DNA from 3 places in the Enterobacter sp. I4 genome. Region 2 is predicted to be linked to each of the others. Evidence: predicted binding sites of a transcription regulator. Region 2 holds the regulator's gene; each other region holds the start of a gene.
The links. Region 2 encodes sigma-54, which starts transcription at its own class of promoters, with help from an activator protein. Its sites were predicted from a motif close to GTTGGCACANNTTTCGCTNT; they were not measured.
Positions count from the first base shown of each region.

Region 1: a site for sigma-54 is predicted at 4,614-4,633, ahead of MOQ06_RS07840 (branched-chain amino acid ABC transporter substrate-binding protein). Genes of this name have one in related genera too.
Region 3: a site for sigma-54 is predicted at 1,413-1,432, ahead of glnK (P-II family nitrogen regulator). Genes of this name have one in related genera too.

Region 1 covers NZ_JALBUO010000001.1:1,646,618-1,652,554, forward strand. Annotated here, with positions in the region: gene MOQ06_RS07820 (ABC transporter ATP-binding protein) at 1-194, opposite strand, end outside; gene MOQ06_RS07825 (ATP-binding cassette domain-containing protein) at 191-1,066, opposite strand; gene livM (high-affinity branched-chain amino acid ABC transporter permease LivM) at 1,063-2,337, opposite strand; gene MOQ06_RS07835 (branched-chain amino acid ABC transporter permease LivH) at 2,349-3,263, opposite strand; gene MOQ06_RS07840 (branched-chain amino acid ABC transporter substrate-binding protein) at 3,332-4,453, opposite strand; gene MOQ06_RS07845 (YecA family protein) at 4,865-5,533, shown strand; gene tyrP (tyrosine transporter TyrP) at 5,564-5,937, opposite strand, start outside.
Region 2 covers NZ_JALBUO010000001.1:288,468-294,404, reverse strand. Annotated here, with positions in the region: gene kdsD (arabinose-5-phosphate isomerase KdsD) at 1-523, shown strand, start outside; gene kdsC (3-deoxy-manno-octulosonate-8-phosphatase KdsC) at 538-1,104, shown strand; gene lptC (LPS export ABC transporter periplasmic protein LptC) at 1,101-1,676, shown strand; gene lptA (lipopolysaccharide ABC transporter substrate-binding protein LptA) at 1,645-2,199, shown strand; gene lptB (LPS export ABC transporter ATP-binding protein) at 2,206-2,931, shown strand; gene rpoN (RNA polymerase factor sigma-54) at 2,979-4,412, shown strand; gene hpf (ribosome hibernation promoting factor) at 4,435-4,722, shown strand; gene ptsN (PTS IIA-like nitrogen regulatory protein PtsN) at 4,805-5,296, shown strand; gene rapZ (RNase adapter RapZ) at 5,342-5,937, shown strand, end outside.
Region 3 covers NZ_JALBUO010000002.1:107,005-112,941, forward strand. Annotated here, with positions in the region: gene amtB (ammonium transporter AmtB) at 1-986, opposite strand, end outside; gene glnK (P-II family nitrogen regulator) at 1,022-1,360, opposite strand; gene MOQ06_RS12855 (SmdB family multidrug efflux ABC transporter permease/ATP-binding protein) at 1,572-3,353, opposite strand; gene MOQ06_RS12860 (SmdA family multidrug ABC transporter permease/ATP-binding protein) at 3,346-5,100, opposite strand; gene MOQ06_RS12865 (Lrp/AsnC family transcriptional regulator) at 5,131-5,589, opposite strand; gene MOQ06_RS12870 (PLP-dependent cysteine synthase family protein) at 5,705-5,937, shown strand, end outside.

The DNA.
Region 1 (5,937 bases), 1.4 Mb from region 2:
CAGAAGACGATCTGCCCGCTGCGAATGCGGGGCTGGCCAAAGACAGACATCAGCAGGGTCGATTTCCCCGCACCGTTAGCGCCAATCAAGGCCACGGTCTCTCCTTCGTTAACCTCAAGCGAAACCTGCCTGAGCGCCTGGATCGCGCCATAGAAAACGTCCACACTGTGAAACTGAAGCATCGGTTCGCTCACGGGCTGACCTCGCTTTCGTCGGTACCCAAATAGGCGGCAATGACGCTGTCATTGTGCTGGATCGCGTCTGGCGTACCTCTGGCAATAACGTCGCCGTGATCGAGCACGATGATGTCATCCGAAATCTCCATCACCATCCCCATGTCATGCTCAATCAGCAGCACCGTAATGCCGTGGTGGTCGCGCAGGAAGCGAACGATTTCGCTCAGCTTGTGCGTCTCAACCGGGTTCAGCCCGGCGGCGGGTTCATCGAGACAAATCATCTCCGGGCCGGTACACATGGCGCGGGCGATTTCGAGGCGCCGCTGCTGGCCGTAGGACATTTCACCGGCAAGCCGGTTCGCGCAGTCCACCAGATCCACCGCCTCCAGCCAGTAAAACGCCCGGTCCAGCGCATCGCTTTCCGCCCGACGATATGCCGGAGTATTCAGCACCCCCGCAAGCAGGCTGCGGTTGACGCGCATATGCTGCGCCACCAGCAGGTTTTCCACTACCGACATCTCACGAAACAGGCGGATGTTCTGAAAGGTGCGGGCAAGACCCGCGCGGTTCACCAGATGCGTGCCGCCGAACATTTTATAGAACAGTCGCTGGCCGAGCTGCGTCGGGTTGAGCCAGTCGCCGGGCTGGAACTTCTGGCCATGCACCTGGATGACGTTGGTGGTTTTATCACGCGCATTGAATATTATGTTGCCACCGGAAGCGCGGTAGAAACCGGTCAGGCAGTTAAAGACGGTCGTTTTTCCCGCGCCGTTAGGCCCAATCAGGGCGGTAATCGACCCGCGCTGCACCTCAAGGTTGACGTCGTTTAAGGCCCTGATGCCACCGAAATGCATCCTCAGATGCTCTACGCGCAAAATTGTTGCGTTCATGGTGCGACTCCTTTACGCACGGCAAACCCGCTGCGGTTGATGCGGATCAGGCCGCGAGGACGCCAGATCATCATGACCACCATCAGCATGCCGAACAGCAGCACGCGGTATTCCGCAAAGCTGCGCAGCAGCTCCGGCGTGACGGTAAGCACGAAGGCTGCCAGAACGACGCCCACGGTAGAGCCCATCCCGCCCAGAACCACGATTGCGAGAATCAGAGCCGATTCGAAAAAGGTGAAGGAGGTGGGGTTCACAAAACCCTGGTAGGTGGCAAAAAATACGCCGGCGATACCCGCTGTCGACGCGCCGAGGGTAAACGCCGAAAGCTTCACCAGGACGTGGTTAAGCCCCATTGAGCGGCAGGCAATTTCATCTTCACGGAGCGCCTCCCACGCCCGGCCAACCGGCATTCGCGTCAGCCGGTGCTTAACGTACAGCACCAGCACGACCACCAGAAACAGCACCGCATAGATGAAGATAAACTTCATGTTGGGGTTATAGGTCAGGCCGAAGAACTCGTGGAAGGGCACGCCGCCTTCCTTAGCGCGTCGACCAAACTCCAGGCCCAAAAAGGTCGGGGCCGGGGCTGAAACGCCGTTAGGCCCGCCGGTGAAGGTCAGCCAGTTGTTCAGCACCAGGCGGATAATCTCGCCAAACCCGAGCGTGACGATGGCCAGGTAATCCCCGTGCATGCGCAGCACCGGAAAGCCGAGCAGGGCGCCCGCGCCCGCGGCCATCAGCGCCGCCAGCGGCAGCATGCTCCAGAACCCTAAGCCAAGATACTGATACCCAAGCGCCAGGCCGTAGGCCCCAATGGCGTAAAAGGCGACGTAGCCCAGATCCAGCAGCCCCGCCAGCCCGACAACAATGTTCAGCCCAAGGCCGAGCAGGACGTAGATCAGCCCGAGAATGGCAACCGTCAGGACGTACTTGGTGGCAACAAACGGGAAGCAAATCGCCAGCGTGACGATCAGCGGCAGGATCCAGCGCATGCGGCTCTTGTACCCCGGCGGCCGGACGTACACCCCCGCGCTGTCAGATTCAAACCGTGCCTGTAGCCGTCTTCCGGCAGCCGTACCGGAAAAAGCGCTGAGCAAAAAGCGTCCCAGCATCACGGTGCCCGTCATCCACGCCAGACGTTGGCCGTCAAAGGTAAAGCTATAGCCATCCAGTATCACGCCCGCAATCGGGCCGAAAATAATCAGCGCGATCGTTCCGGAAAAAATCGCGTCCAGAATGCAGCGCTTCAGGGAAAATCCGTCAGAGGTCATCGCGTTGTTCCTTACACTTTAGCCACGACGGGGCGGCCCAGCAGCCCCTGAGGACGGAAGATCAGAATCAGGACCAGCAGGCCAAACGAGAACACGTCCTTGTAGTCCGAGTTCACCAGCCCGGAGAATTGCGCTTCGGCGATCCCCAGGATCAGCCCGCCGAGCATCGCGCCAGGCAACGAGCCGATGCCGCCAAGCACCGCCGCCGTGAATGCCTTAATGCCGATGACGAACCCGACGTAAAAATCGAAGGTGCCATAATTCATGGTGATCAGCACGCCCGCCAGCCCGGCCATGGCGGCGCCAATAACAAACACCAGCGAAATAATCCTGTCGGTATTGATGCCCAGGATAGAGGCCATTTTGCGATCCTGCTGCACCGCGCGGCACATCCGCCCCAGGCGGGTACGGCTGATAATCCAGGTCAGGACCAGCATGCCCGCGAAAGAGGCAATGAGGATAAAGACCTTGGTATAGGTTATCTGGACAAACCCTTCGCCCAGGTGGAAGCGCAGCACGCCGTCCAGCATGGTAGGTACGCCCTGCTGCCGCGGGCCCTGGCTGAGCTGGACGTAGTTTTGCAGGATCAGCGACATCCCGATGGCCGAGATCAGCGGAGCCAGGCGGGTCGAGTTGCGCAGGGGCTTATAGGCGATGCGCTCAATAGTCCAGCCGTAAACCCCGGTGACCACGATGGTGAATACCAGCGTCCCGAGGATCAGCAGCGGAAATGACTGGAGTCCAAAAAATGCCAGCAGGGCAAGGCCAATGGCCGAGAGATAGGCGGAAATCATATACACTTCGCCGTGGGCGAAATTGATCATGCCGATAATGCCGTACACCATGGTGTAGCCGATAGCGATAAGGCCATAGACCGAACCCAGCGTCAGGCCGTTAATTAACTGCTGAAGGAAGAAAGTACTCATCGTTGCGCACCTGAATGAGGGGTTACGCCGACGGGCAACCCCGTCGGCGTCGAGCAGATTCCGTCCCGTTACGGCACTTCTTTATACTTGCCTTTGTCGTCCCACTGGTACACCACATAGTCAGACACCCTGAGATCGCCTTTGCTGTCCCAGGCTTTTTTACCCATAACCGTGTCGACGGAATTGGCCTTCAGCCACTCGCTGGCTTTCGCAGAATCCGTACCTTTGGTGGCCTTAAACGCCGCCGCGATAGCCTGCACCGAAGCGTAGGCGTAGAGCGTATAGCCTTCAGGTTCAAATTTACCGGCGCGGAATTTCTCGATAACGGCCTTCCCGTCCGGGATCTGGCGGGGATCTTTGCCGAAGGTCATATAGATGCCGTTGGTATATTGCGCACCGCCGGCGGCGGTCACCATCTCCTCGTTGACGATGCAGTCACCGGAGAAGAACTTCGCCTGTACGCCCTGTTCACGCATCTGGCGAACCAGCGGGCCCGCTTCCGGGTGGCAGCCGCCGAAGAACACCACGTCCGGTTTCTGCGCGCCAATTTTGGTTACCAGCGCGTTAAAGTCTTTTTCCCCGCGCGATAGCCCTTCGTACATCACATCCTTGACGCCGCGTTTCGCCAGCGCCGCTTTGGTGGCGTCCGCCAGCCCCTGACCATAGGTGTCTTTATCGTGGATAATGACCACCCGTTTAGCGTTCAGCTTATCAATAATAAAATCGCTGGCGACCTGGCCCTGCTGGTCGTCGCGGCCGCACATGCGGAACATATCGCTCATGCCGCGCTCGGTAATCAGCGGGTTAGTCGAGCCGGGGGTGATGGATAATATTCCTGCATCGCTATACACCTCGGAGGCGGGCATGGTCGACGAGGAGCAGAAGTGGCCGACCACCGCGTTGACCTTGTCCTGATCGACCAGGCGGTTGGCAACGGCTACCGCCTGTTTAGGCTCGCAGGCGTCATCGCCCTGAACCAGCCTGATTTTCTCACCGTTGATCCCGCCTGCGGCGTTAATGTCTTTCGCCGCCTGCGTGGCGCCGTGCCAGTACTGATCGCCATAGGTTGCGTTCGGGCCGGTGAACGGCCCGGCCACGCCAATCACAATATCTGCCCGCGCGGAAAAGGCCGTCACCAGGCAGCCAGCCAGCACAAGGGAAAGGGACGTTTTGGTAAATTTAAGCGACATTATTATGTTCCTTAGCAAAGAGGTTTTTGCACCAGGTATAAACCCGAACGCCTGATGGCATCGTTAATCCAAAAACAAGAGCGAGAACAAAATGCACGTTAGAAGCAATCTCCTGCTTAATACGGCGAGGATCCTACGCACCGCGAAGCGCGCAGAACATTAAGCAAAAAGGTTGCCAGAATGGTTAATCCCTTGACCGGGTCACAGCATGTTGAGTATAGAGTGCCGTTTTATGCGCCTTTGCGGGATGACGTGAAATTACAGCGGAGATCACATCTCCTTAACAACAAAGCCCATAAGTTGTGCAAGGGTCACGAATTGCACGTTTATGCAGCAATAAAGACCTAAACTTCAGATAGGCACGCGCGGCGATATATGTCAGGATCGTTTTTTTTATCAGGAGTATCAGCAATGGCTGAAGGCCCATTAAATGAAAGCGAGATGGCGTGGCTGGAAGAGACATTAATGTCTTACGGTCACGACGATGCATCCGTGATTGACGTGTCCGAACTGGACGGCATGCTTACCGCAGTACTTTCCGGTCCCGTTGTGGTGGAGCCCGACACCTGGCTGGTGGCGGTCTGGGGCGGTGAGAAGTTTATTCCGCGCTGGAAAAACGACCGCGAGATGAACCGCTTTATCGATCTTTGCTTTAAGCATATGAACGATATTGCCGAGCGTCTGAGCGAATACCCGGACCAGTTTGAGCCGCTCTTTGGCTATAACGACGTTGACGGCCAGAGTTATACCGTGGTGGAAGAGTGGTGCTATGGCTACATGCGCGGCGTGGCGCTGACGGACTGGTCATCCCTGCCGGAATCGCTACAGGCCGATCTGGCCGTGATTGCGCTGCACGGTACGGAAGAGACCAGCGAGAAGCTGGATGCGCTGACCGAAGAGGAGTTCATGGCCAGCATTGAGAGCATCCAGCCTGCGGCGCTGCGTTTGTATAACTACTGGGTGGCTAACCCGCAGCAGCCGGAAGCGAAGCAACCGATCGTGAACGGGGCAAAGGTGGGTCGTAACGATCCGTGCCCGTGCGGCAGCGGGAAGAAGTTCAAAAGCTGCTGTCTGCACTGATAAAAAGGGGCTAAAAATAGCCCCTTATTCTTATCCCACTTCCGGCAGCATCCCCGCTGCAATCAATATCTGCACCAGAATAATCGCTACTCCGCAGCTAAACACCAGGCACAGCAGCGGCTTACCTCCCGCCACGCGATACCCTTGCTGCGGATGCTGCTGGCGGCTTTTCCAGGCCAGCAGGGAAGGCAGGAGCAGGGCCAGAACCGATAACGCCACGCCGGCATATCCCAGCGCCATCACAAAGCCGCGTGGGTAAAAAAGCGCGAAGGCCAGCGGCGGCAGGAAGGTCATTGCTCCCGTCTGTAAACGGCCGGCAGCGGTATTGCGGCGCTGGAGCAGGTCCGCCATGTAGTCAAACAGGCCGAGCGCCACCCCGAGGAAGGAGGTAGCCAGCGCCAGAT
Region 2 (5,937 bases):
GCTGGGGCTGGCGCCTACCTCCAGTACGACCGCCGCGCTGGTGATGGGCGATGCCCTTGCCGTTGCGCTGCTGGAAGCCCGGGGCTTCACGCCAGAAGATTTCGCCCTTTCTCACCCTGGCGGCGCGCTCGGGCGCAAACTGCTGCTGCGGGTTAACGATATTATGCACACCGGCGATGAAATCCCGCACGTCAGCAAAGAGGCCTCTCTGCGCGATGCGTTACTGGAGATCACCCGTAAAAATCTGGGCATGACGGTAATCTGCGACGATCTGATGAAGATTCAGGGCATCTTCACCGACGGTGACCTGCGCCGGGTGTTCGATATGGGAGTGGATGTCCGCACGCTGGGCATCGCTGATGTGATGACGCCTGGCGGGATCCGCGTCCGTCCGGGCACGCTGGCGGTAGATGTGCTGAACCTGATGCAGTCCCGCCATATTACCTCAGTGATGGTTGCCGATGGCGACCAACTGCTGGGTGTGGTACATATGCATGATCTGCTGCGCGCAGGCGTAGTGTAATGAAGGATAAGACAATGAGTAATGCGGGTGCATCCCTTGCAACCTGTTATGGCCCGGTGAGCGCCCACATGATGGCAAAGGCGGAAAATATCCGTCTGCTGATCCTTGATGTGGACGGCGTGCTCTCCGACGGTCTGATTTATATGGGCAATAACGGCGAAGAGCTGAAAGCCTTTAACGTTCGTGACGGTTACGGTATCCGCTGTGCGCTCACCTCCGGCATTGACGTGGCGATCATCACCGGGCGGAAGGCTAAACTGGTAGAGGATCGGTGTGAAACGCTGGGCATTACTCATCTCTATCAGGGGCAATCTGATAAGATGGTTGCCTTCCGGGACCTGCTGGGAAAACTGGCTATTGCGCCAGAGAATGTGGCGTACGTCGGGGATGATTTGATTGACTGGCCGGTAATGGCGGAGGTCGGTCTGAGCATCGCCGTGGCTGACGCGCACCCGTTGCTGATCCCGCGTGCTGATTATGTTACCCATATTCAGGGTGGCCGTGGTGCCGTCCGTGAAGTCTGCGATCTGCTTCTGCTGGCGCAGGGCAAGCTTGATGAGGCGAAAGGGCAATCGATATGAGTAAAACCAGACGTTGGGTTATCATTCTGCTTTCGCTTGCCGTCCTGATACTGATTGGCGTGAACCTCGCCGACCGCGATGATGCGCAAACGGACGTGGTCAACACGAGTGACCCTACCTACAAAAGCGATCACAGCGATACCGTGGTCTATAGCCCCGAAGGCGCGCTGAACTATCGCCTGATTGCTCAGCATGTAGAATATTTTTCAGATGACGGCACCTCGTGGTTTACCCAGCCGGTCCTGACCACCTTTGATACGGACAAAGTGCCGACGTGGTCAATCAAGTCTGACCGGGCAAAACTGACGAATGACCGTATGCTCTATCTGTATGGTCACGTTGAAGTCAACGCCCTGACTGCGGACGCTCAGTTGCGCAAAATTACGACGGATAACGCCCAGATCAACCTGGTCACCCAGGATGTCACGTCGCAGGATTTAGTCACCCTGTATGGCACAACATTTAATTCCAGCGGTCTAAGAATGCGCGGGAACTTACGCAGCAAAAACGCCGAGCTGATTGAAAAGGTTAGAACCTCCTATGAAATTCAAAACAAACAAACTCAGCCTTAAAGTTGTTATCGCCAGCGCGCTGCTGGCGGCCAGTCTTCCCGCGCTTGCTGTGACTGGCGACACCGAACAGCCGATTCATATTGAATCTGATACGCAGTCTCTGGATATGCAGGGTAACGTCGTCACCTTCACCGGCAACGTCGTTGTGACCCAGGGCACCATTAAAATCAATGCCGACAAAGTTGTCGTGACCCGTCCGGGCGGCGAGCAGGGCAAAGAAATTATTGATGGTTATGGTAATCCGGCCACCTTCTACCAGATGCAGGATAACGGCAAGCCGGTAAAAGGCCATGCCTCGCATATGCACTATGAGCTGGCGAAGGATCTGGTCATCCTCACCGGTAATGCTTACCTGGAACAGCTGGACAGCAATATCAAAGGCGACAAGATCACCTATCTGGTGAAAGAGCAGAAAATGCAGGCCTCCAGCGAGAAAGGCAAACGCGTCACCACCGTGCTTGTTCCTTCGCAGTTGCAGGACAAAAACAACGGTCAGGCTCCGGCACAGAAAAAGAGTAACTAATTCGCTATGGCAACATTAACTGCAAAAAACCTCGCGAAAGCGTATAAGGGCCGCCGCGTCGTCGAAGATGTCAGTCTGACCGTCAACTCCGGCGAAATTGTGGGTTTGCTTGGCCCTAACGGTGCGGGCAAGACCACCACCTTCTACATGGTGGTAGGCATTGTTCCGCGTGACGCCGGCAACATCATCATCGATGATGAAGACATCAGCCTGCTGCCGCTGCATGCCCGCGCGCGCCGCGGCATCGGCTATCTTCCTCAGGAAGCATCCATTTTCCGCCGCTTAAGCGTCTTCGATAACCTGATGGCCGTGTTGCAGATCCGTGACGATCTGACAAACGAGCAGCGCACTGACCGTGCGAACGAGCTGATGGAAGAGTTCCATATCGAACACCTGCGCGACAGCCTTGGTCAGGCGCTGTCTGGCGGTGAACGCCGTCGCGTCGAGATTGCGCGCGCCCTGGCAGCAAACCCGAAATTCATCCTGCTGGATGAACCTTTTGCGGGCGTTGACCCCATCTCCGTTATTGATATCAAACGCATCATTGAGCATCTGCGCGACAGCGGGCTTGGCGTACTGATCACGGACCACAACGTTCGTGAAACGCTGGCCGTCTGTGAACGCGCCTACATCGTGAGCCAGGGCCATCTGATTGCCCACGGTACGCCGCAGCAAATCCTCGAAGATGAGCATGTTAAGCGCGTGTACCTTGGGGAAGACTTCAGACTCTGATAGGGTAGAGGTTAAATCACGCCGAACCGGAGAAAAACGCGCTGAACATGAAGCAAGGTTTGCAATTAAGGCTCAGCCAGCAACTGGCAATGACGCCGCAGCTACAGCAGGCGATCCGTCTGTTGCAGTTGTCCACGTTAGAACTCCAGCAGGAGCTCCAGCAAGCGCTGGACAGCAATCCGCTGCTGGAGCAAACCGATCTTCATGACGAGGTAGATACCCAGCAAACGCAGGACACTGAAACGCTCGATACCGTCGACGCGCTCGAACAAAAAGAGATGCCGGACGAGCTGCCGCTGGACGCCAGCTGGGATGAAATCTACACCGCAGGCACTCCTTCCGGTACGCGTGCAGACTATCAGGACGATGAACTTCCGGTCTATCAGGGCGAAACCACCCAGTCACTTCAGGACTACCTGATGTGGCAGGTAGAGCTGACCCCTTTCTCCGATACCGATCGCGCGATTGCCACCTCGATTGTCGATGCCGTTGACGACACGGGCTATTTGACCGTGACGCTGGACGACATTCTGGAAAGCATCGGCGACGACGAGATTGAACTGGAAGAGATCGAAGCCGTTCTGAAACGCGTTCAGCGTTTCGACCCGATTGGCGTCGCCGCAAAAGATCTGCGCGACTGCCTTCTGATCCAGCTCTCGCAGTTTGCCAAAGAGACGCCGTGGATTGACGAAGCGCGGCTCATTATCAGCGATCATCTGGATCTGCTGGCGAATCACGACTTCCGCACGCTGATGCGCGTCACGCGCCTGAAAGAAGAGGTGCTGAAGGAAGCGGTGAACCTGATCCAGTCGCTCGATCCGCGTCCGGGGCAGTCGATTCAGACCAGCGAGCCGGAGTATGTCATTCCTGATGTGCTGGTGAGAAAACACAACGGCCGCTGGGTCGTTGAACTGAACTCCGACAGTATTCCTCGCCTGCAAATCAACCAGCAGTACGCCTCCATGTGCACCAGCGCGCGTAACGATGCCGATAATCAGTACATCCGCAGCAACCTGCAGGAAGCACGCTGGCTGATCAAGAGTCTGGAGAGCCGTAACGACACGCTGCTGCGCGTCAGCCGCTGTATTGTTGAACAACAGCAGGCCTTCTTTGAACAGGGCGAAGAGTTTATGAAACCGATGGTGCTGGCAGACATTGCCCAGGCCGTCGAGATGCATGAATCAACCATTTCCCGCGTGACCACGCAAAAGTATCTGCACAGTCCACGCGGCATTTTTGAGCTTAAGTATTTCTTCTCCAGCCACGTAAGTACCGAAGGCGGCGGCGAAGCCTCGTCAACGGCCATTCGCGCACTGGTGAAGAAGTTGATCGCCGCGGAGAACCCCGCGAAGCCACTAAGTGACAGTAAGTTAACCACCATGCTGTCCGATCAGGGTATCATGGTGGCACGTCGTACTGTCGCGAAGTATCGAGAGTCTTTATCCATTCCGCCGTCTAACCAGCGTAAACAACTGGTTTGACACAACCGATAAGGAAGACACTATGCAGCTCAATATCACCGGACACAACGTCGAGATTACTGAGGCTTTACGCGATTTTGTGAACGCGAAGTTCGCGAAACTTGAGCAGTATTTCGAGAGAATCAATCAGGTCTACGTTGTGTTGAAAGTGGAGAAAGTGACTCATATCTCGGATGCGACCCTGCACGTCAACGGAGGGGAACTCCATGCCAGTGCGGAAGGGCAAGACATGTACGCGGCTATCGACGGCTTGATTGATAAGCTTGCGCGACAGCTCAATAAACATAAAGATAAACTGAAACAACACTAATTGTCCGGGCAGTTAACGGGTGCAGGACGGCCTGTTGTGAAACACAACAGGCCATTTGTACGGTTAGCGCTTAGGTGAAATTATGATAAACAACGATTCCGCTCTTCAACTGAGCAACGTCCTTAACCAGGAATGTACCCGCAGTGGCGTTCACTGCCAGAGCAAAAAACGTGCGCTGGAAATTATCAGTGAACTGGCCGCAAAACAGCTGGGTCTGCCGCCGCAGATCGTCTTTGAAGCCATTCTGACCCGCGAAAAAATGGGCAGTACCGGCATCGGCAACGGCATTGCGATCCCGCATGGCAAGCTGGAAGAAGATACGCTGCGTGCCGTGGGCGTGTTTGTGCAACTGGAAACGCCGATTGCCTTCGACGCTATCGATAACCAGCCTGTCGATCTGCTCTTCGCGCTACTGGTTCCTGCCGATCAGACCAAAACCCACCTGCACACGCTGTCGCTGGTTGCCAAACGTCTGGCGGATAAAACCATTTGTCGCCGTCTGCGCTCCGCGCAAAGTGATGAGGAGCTCTATCAAATTATCACTGAAGCAGAAGGCAATCAGGATGAGGCATAATCGGGAGATGGCTTTCAGAACTGCTGCCCTGAGGAGAAACGGAATATGGTGCTGATGATCGTCAGCGGTCGTTCGGGGTCCGGAAAGTCCGTGGCCCTGCGCGCGCTGGAAGACATGGGTTTTTACTGCGTAGATAACCTACCGGTAGTGTTGTTACCTGACCTGGCGCGAACGCTTGCGGACAGACAAATCTCTGCCGCCGTCAGTATCGACGTTCGTAACATGCCGGAATCACCGGAGATCTTCGAGCAGGCGATGAACAACCTGCCGGATTATTTCTCGCCTCAGCTACTGTTCCTTGATGCTGACCGCAATACGTTGATCCGCCGCTACAGCGATACGCGTCGCTTGCACCCGCTTTCGAGTAAAAATCTGTCGCTGGAAAGCGCCATTGATAAAGAGAGCGACCTGCTGGAGCCGCTGCGCTCCCGCGCCGATTTGATTGTCGACACCTCTGAAATGTCCGTCCATGAACTGGCGGAAATGCTGCGTACCCGTTTACTCGGCAAGCGCGAGCGCGAACTGACGATGGTGTTTGAATCCTTCGGCTTTAAGCACGGTATTCCTATCGATGCGGATTACGTTTTCGACGTGCGTTTCCTGCCGAACCCACACTGGGATCCAAAACTGCGTCCAATGAC
Region 3 (5,937 bases), on a different contig from region 2:
CGCAGAACGCGTTTCAGCGCGGTAACGCCCCACAGCCCTGCCAGTCCGGCGACGATGCCAATCAGCAGCGCGCCGCCGACGCCCACGTAGCCACACGCAGGGGTGATACCCACAAGGCCGGCAATCGCCCCTGAGCAGGCACCCAGCAGCGAGGGCTTGCCGCGAACGGCCCACTCGCCAAATACCCAGGAGAGTATAGCGCCAGCCGTTGCCACAACGGTATTCACGAAGGCCAGCGCGGCGATTTCGTTGGCGGCACTGGCGGAACCGGCGTTAAAGCCGAACCAGCCAAAGTAGAGAATAGCGGTACCGGTGAAGACCATCGGCAGGTTGTGCGGCTTGAACGCTTCCTTCCCGAAGCCCACGCGTTTGCCAATCAGGTAGGCGCCCACCAGGCCTGCTACCGCGGCGTTAATATGCACAACGGTACCGCCCGCAAAGTCCAGCGCGCCATGAGAGGCCAGCAGACCACCGCCCCAGACCATGTGCGCGATCGGGATGTAGGAGAGGGTCAGCCAGACCACCACGAAAATCAGTACCGCAGAGAAGCGAATTCGCTCGGCCAGCGCCCCCACAATCAGCCCCACGGTGATGCAGGCGAACGAGCCCTGGAACGCGACATGGATATACTGATAGAAGCTGCCCATCACCGCGGTCAGCTCGATGTTTTTCAGCATCGCCCAGTTAACGTTGCCGAAGAAGGCGTTACCCTCGCCGAAGGCCAGCGAGTAGCCATAAACCACCCACAGCACGCACACCAGAGCGAACGTGACTGCAACCTGCGTCAGCATGGAGAGTACGTTTTTGCCGCGGATCAGGCCGCCGTAAAACAGCGCGATGCCCGGAATAGTCATGAACAGCACCAGCGCGGTGCAGATCATCATAAAGGCGTTATCGGCTTTGTCTGCCACGGCAGGTGCCGCCATTGCCAGGCCCGGCAGCAGCGCCAGCGACCCCAGACCCGTTTTGATTGTTGCTATCTTCATTTTCTCGATCCCTATCACTGTGTGCCAGGAGTTACTTACAACGCCGCTTCGTCGGATTCGCCGGTACGGATGCGAATGACGCGCTGAAGTTCGGCAACGAAAATTTTGCCGTCGCCAATTTTGCCGGTGTAGGCCGCTTTGCTTACGACATCAATCACTTCATCGAGCTGATCGTCCGCAATCGCCACGTCAATCTTCACTTTTGGCAGGAAGTTAACGCTGTATTCTGCCCCGCGATAAAGCTCGGCATGACCTTTCTGACGCCCAAAGCCTTTCACTTCGGTGACAGTCAGTCCCTGAATACCCATGGAAGACAGCGCTTCACGCACGTCTTCGAGTTTGAATGGTTTGATTACCACCGTAACCAGCTTCATAAATCCTCTCCTGTCAGAATTCGGTAATGGCCGCAGCTAACACGAAGGGGATATTGCAAAGGGTGTGCCAGAAATGAAATATGAGCAGGAAAGCGGCGCGGTGCGCGGTGCCCGGAAAGAGGCGAAAAAAAACGCACCATGACGGTGCATGGCGCGTTTCGGCTTTGCACCAACAGTTGAGTCTGTTAGCGCATTGCCTTGTTATGGTGCATCAGGCGCTGAGCGACTCTTCCTCGCGCGCGCTGGCGGCCAGCTCGTCGCCTGCCAGCTGCAACTGATACATCTGCCAGTAGCGTCCTTTTGCCTCCAGCAGATGGCGGTGCGTTCCCCGCTCAACGGCCTGTCCGCGGTGCAGCACCAGAATAGTATCCGCATCGACGATCGTTGAGAGGCGGTGGGCGATCACCACAAGCGTAGTGCGATCCCGTACGGCAGCCAGCGCCTGCTGGATCGCCTGCTCGGTGCCGGAGTCGATGCTGGCGGTGGCTTCGTCCAGAATTAACACCTGCGGCGTATCAATCAGCACGCGCGCCAGCGCCAGAAGCTGCTTTTGCCCGACGGACAGGTTGTTGCCCTGTTCACCCAGTCTGGTATTGATTCCCTCGCTTAACCCGCGCGCCAGATCCGCCAGCTGCACGGTTTCCAGCACTTCCCAGACCTGCTCCTGGGTAAAGGGCCGCCCCAGCGTAACGTTGGCGTAGAACGTATCGGCAAGCACCACCGGATCCTGCTGCACCATCGCGACGCCCCTGCGCAACGCGGCGTGGCTTAGCGACGAAAGCGGACGTCCATCCAGACGGATCTCCCCCTGCGTCAACGGATAGTAGCCCATCAGCAGGCTGGCGAGCGTGCTTTTGCCGCTGCCGGTGTGCCCGACCAGCGCGACGAACCCGCGCGACGGCACGTTAAGGTTGATATTCTGCAAAACAAGCTGGTCGTCGCGGTAGGCGAACGAGACATTATCAAACGCGATGGATCCGCTTTCCAGCGGGCGTTCGTCACTGCCGTAGGTCTGGCGCGGCCTGTCCATCAGTTCGAACACGCGCTCGCCCGCAACCACCGCCTGTTGCAGCATCGATTGCTGCGTGGTGAGTTCAATCAGTGGTTCATTAAGGCGGCCAAGGTAGCTGATAAACGCGTACAACACCCCAACTTCAATGGTTCCGCGCGTCGTCAGGCCGAACAGCATCAGCAGCCCGCACAGCACCAGCGCCGAGAAGAGGCTCAGCAGCGGGCGTAAAAGGAAACCGTCCAGGCGTAACGTCTGCATCCGCGCCATATAGTGCGAGCGGCTGGCTTCCCCCATTCGCTCGCCAAAACGCGCCTGCTGGCGAAACTGCTGAATAACGCTCATACCGTTGATCACTTCGTTGAAGCCATCATTGATATCCGCAAGGTAAGCGCGCACGCGGCGCACGATCGGCGTGCTGTAGCGCTGGTAAATCACCATCACGATCAGCACCGCCGGGAAAATGGTGATTGCCACCAGCGCCATCCGCCAGTCCAGGCTGAACATCGCCACCAGCATCGCGCCAATCAGCGCGGCACTGCGCAGTACCGTTGCGACAACGGTGACGTACAGGTCGCGGATCACTTCGGTGTCGTTGGTGACGCGCGAAATTACCTGCCCGACCGGCTGGGTATCAAACTCGCTCAGCGGCTGGCGCAGCGCGGCATCCATTACGTCCGTGCGCAGTTGCTGCACCACGCCCACGGCGGCCCGGTTAAACAGCAGTGACTGCGCGTAATGCAGCCCCGCCGCCGTCAGCTGTAGCCCGACGTATGCCACGCCCAGCCCGGCGACCAGGCCGAGAGGCAGATAGCTCTTCGCCACCATGTTATCGATGAAATAGCTGATAAGCAGCGGGCCGGTCACCTCCGCAATCGCGGCGATCCACAGCAGCAGCACGGCGATGGAAAGCGGCTTACGCCACGGTGAGCCGTAGGCCAGCAGACGTTTTAGCGTCGGCCACATCTTTCCAAACTTACGCATCGACGACCTCCTCATCCAGCGCGGCCTCAAGCTGCTGATAGCGGTACATATCCCGATACCAGCCGGCCTGCTCTGCGAGCTGGTCATGCTGACCGCGCTGGGCAATATGCCCGTGCTGAAGCACCAGAATTTCGCTGGCTTCGGTAAGCGCCGACAGACGGTGCGCGCTGATGATGACCGTGCGCCCCTCCCCCCACTGGCGAAGGTTATGCAGAATTTGATGCTCGGTACGCCCGTCAACCGCCGACAGCGCGTCATCCAGAATCAGGATCTCAGCGTCCAGCAGCAGCGCGCGGGCAATGGAGATGCGCTGCTTTTGTCCGCCGGAGAGCATCACGCCCCGCTCTCCGACCTCCGTATCGTAGCCCTGCGGCAGGCGCAGAATATCCTCGTGAACGCTGGCCAGGCGCGCAACATGCTCGATCTCCTGCCGGGTGGCCGTTGGGCACCCGAGCGCGATGTTGTTGGCTATCGTGTCGGAAAACAGGAACGGCGTCTGGCTGACGACCGCCAGGCGGCTGCGCCAGTCGTCCAGCAGCAGCCGCGGCAGCGGGACAGCGTGGAAGCGAATATCGCCTTCGCTCACGTCAAAATGGCGCTGAATAAGCGACAGGATCGTGCTTTTACCGGCCCCCGTCGGGCCACAGATGCCCAGCATCTGACCGGGCTGCAGCGTGAAGCTGACGTTTTCGAGCACCGGCTGCTCCGTTTGCGGATAGATAAAGGCGCGGATATTGGCCTTCAGCACCCCCGGCCCTTCCGGCACCGGCTCGCTGCCATCGTTCACCACCGGCACCTCTGCCAGCATGGCGCGAATACGGCTGTAGGCGGCGCTCCCGCGCTCAACGATGTTAAACATCCAGGCCAGCGCCAGCATCGGCCAGATCATCAGCCCGAGGTACATCGCAAAGCTGGTTAACTGCCCGAGGGTCATGGTGCCTCGCACCACCATCCAGCTGCCGCCGCCCACCGCCAGCAGGTTCGCCATGCCAATCGCTACGTAGATTGTCGGATCGAAACGGGCGTCGATGCGCGCCACGCGCATGTTTTTCGCGCCGGTGTCGGCAGCGTCTGCGGCAAACAGCGCCGACTGCCGGTCTTCCAGACCAAACGCCTTGATCATGCGGATGCTGGTCATGCTCTCCTGGGTGCGATCGTTGAGCGATGAAAACGCCGCCTGCGCCAGCTTAAAGCGGTCATGAAGCTGTTCGCCGTAGCGGTTAATCGCCAGCGCCATCAGCGGCATCGGCAGCAGCGCCAGCAGAGTAAGCTCCCAGCTGATCTGGGTAGACATTACAATCAGTACCGCACAGCCCATCACCAGTGAATCCACCAGCGTTAACACCCCTTCTCCGGCGGCAAACACCACGCGGTCCACGTCATTCGTGGCGCGGGCAATAAGGTCTCCGGTACGGTGACGCAGATAAAATTCGGGGTGCTGGCGGCTCAGCTGACGATAGAAATCTTCGCGCAGCTCAACGGCGAGCTGGTAGGACGCGCCGAACAGCAGCACGCGCCAGACGTAGCGCAGCAGGTAAACCACCACGGCCGTCAGCACCAGCGTACCGACCCACATCATCACCCGTGCGGCGGTGTAATGTTGTTCCGTAACGCCATCGACGACGTATCCCACCACTTTTGGCGGGATCAGCTGCAGGACGGCAATGATAATAAGCAGAGCCACCGCGCCGAGGTAGCGTTGCCACTCCCGACGAAAGTACCAGCTTAATTGGGCAAATAATCGCACGCGGTATTTTCCTGAAGGTATTTTACGAAGTTATTCAATGGGTAATGCTGTGGTGTATTTAATCTGTTCCATAGCAAAGCTGGAGGTGACATCGGACAAGCCCGGTACGCTGTTGACCAGCCGCTTGTAAAAATCATCGTAGCGCTTCATGTCCGCCACCTGAACGCGCATCAGATAGTCATATTCCCCCGCCATGCGCCAGAAGCCGAGCACTTCCGGCATTTCGGATACCTGCGTGACAAAACGACAGTACCATTCGCTGCTGTGATGCTGCGTTTTTATCAGGACGAAGGCGGTCAGCCCAAGCCCCAGTTTTTCGGGATCCAGCAGCGCCACGCGTCCCAGCAGAATGCCATCATCTTCCAGCTTTTTGAGGCGCTTCCAGCACGGGGTGGTGGTCAGATTAACGGCATCTGCCAGCGCCTGCAAAGAGAGGGTGCAGTCGTTTTGCAGCAATGAAAGCAGCTTGCGGTCAATTTTATCTAGCATGTCCACCTCGCAGAGAAAATTTTTCTCCCTTCATTCTATTTTAAAGGCCAGATAGCAACAATTTTTTCTGTGCTTTTCGCTATGCTGGGCACAAAATGACAAACGGATAATCACGATGAATAGCACCTGGGTTAAACATGCCATCAGCGAAATAAACGCCGACTATCAGCGCTCGGCAGATACCCACTTAATCCGCCTGCCTCTGCCCGGATTTCCCGGTATTCAGCTTTATCTGAAGGATGAAAGTACCCATCCTACCGGCAGCCTGAAGCATCGCCTGGCGCGTTCACTCTTTTTATACGGCTTATGTAACGGCTGGATTAAAGAGGGCACCACGATTATTGAATC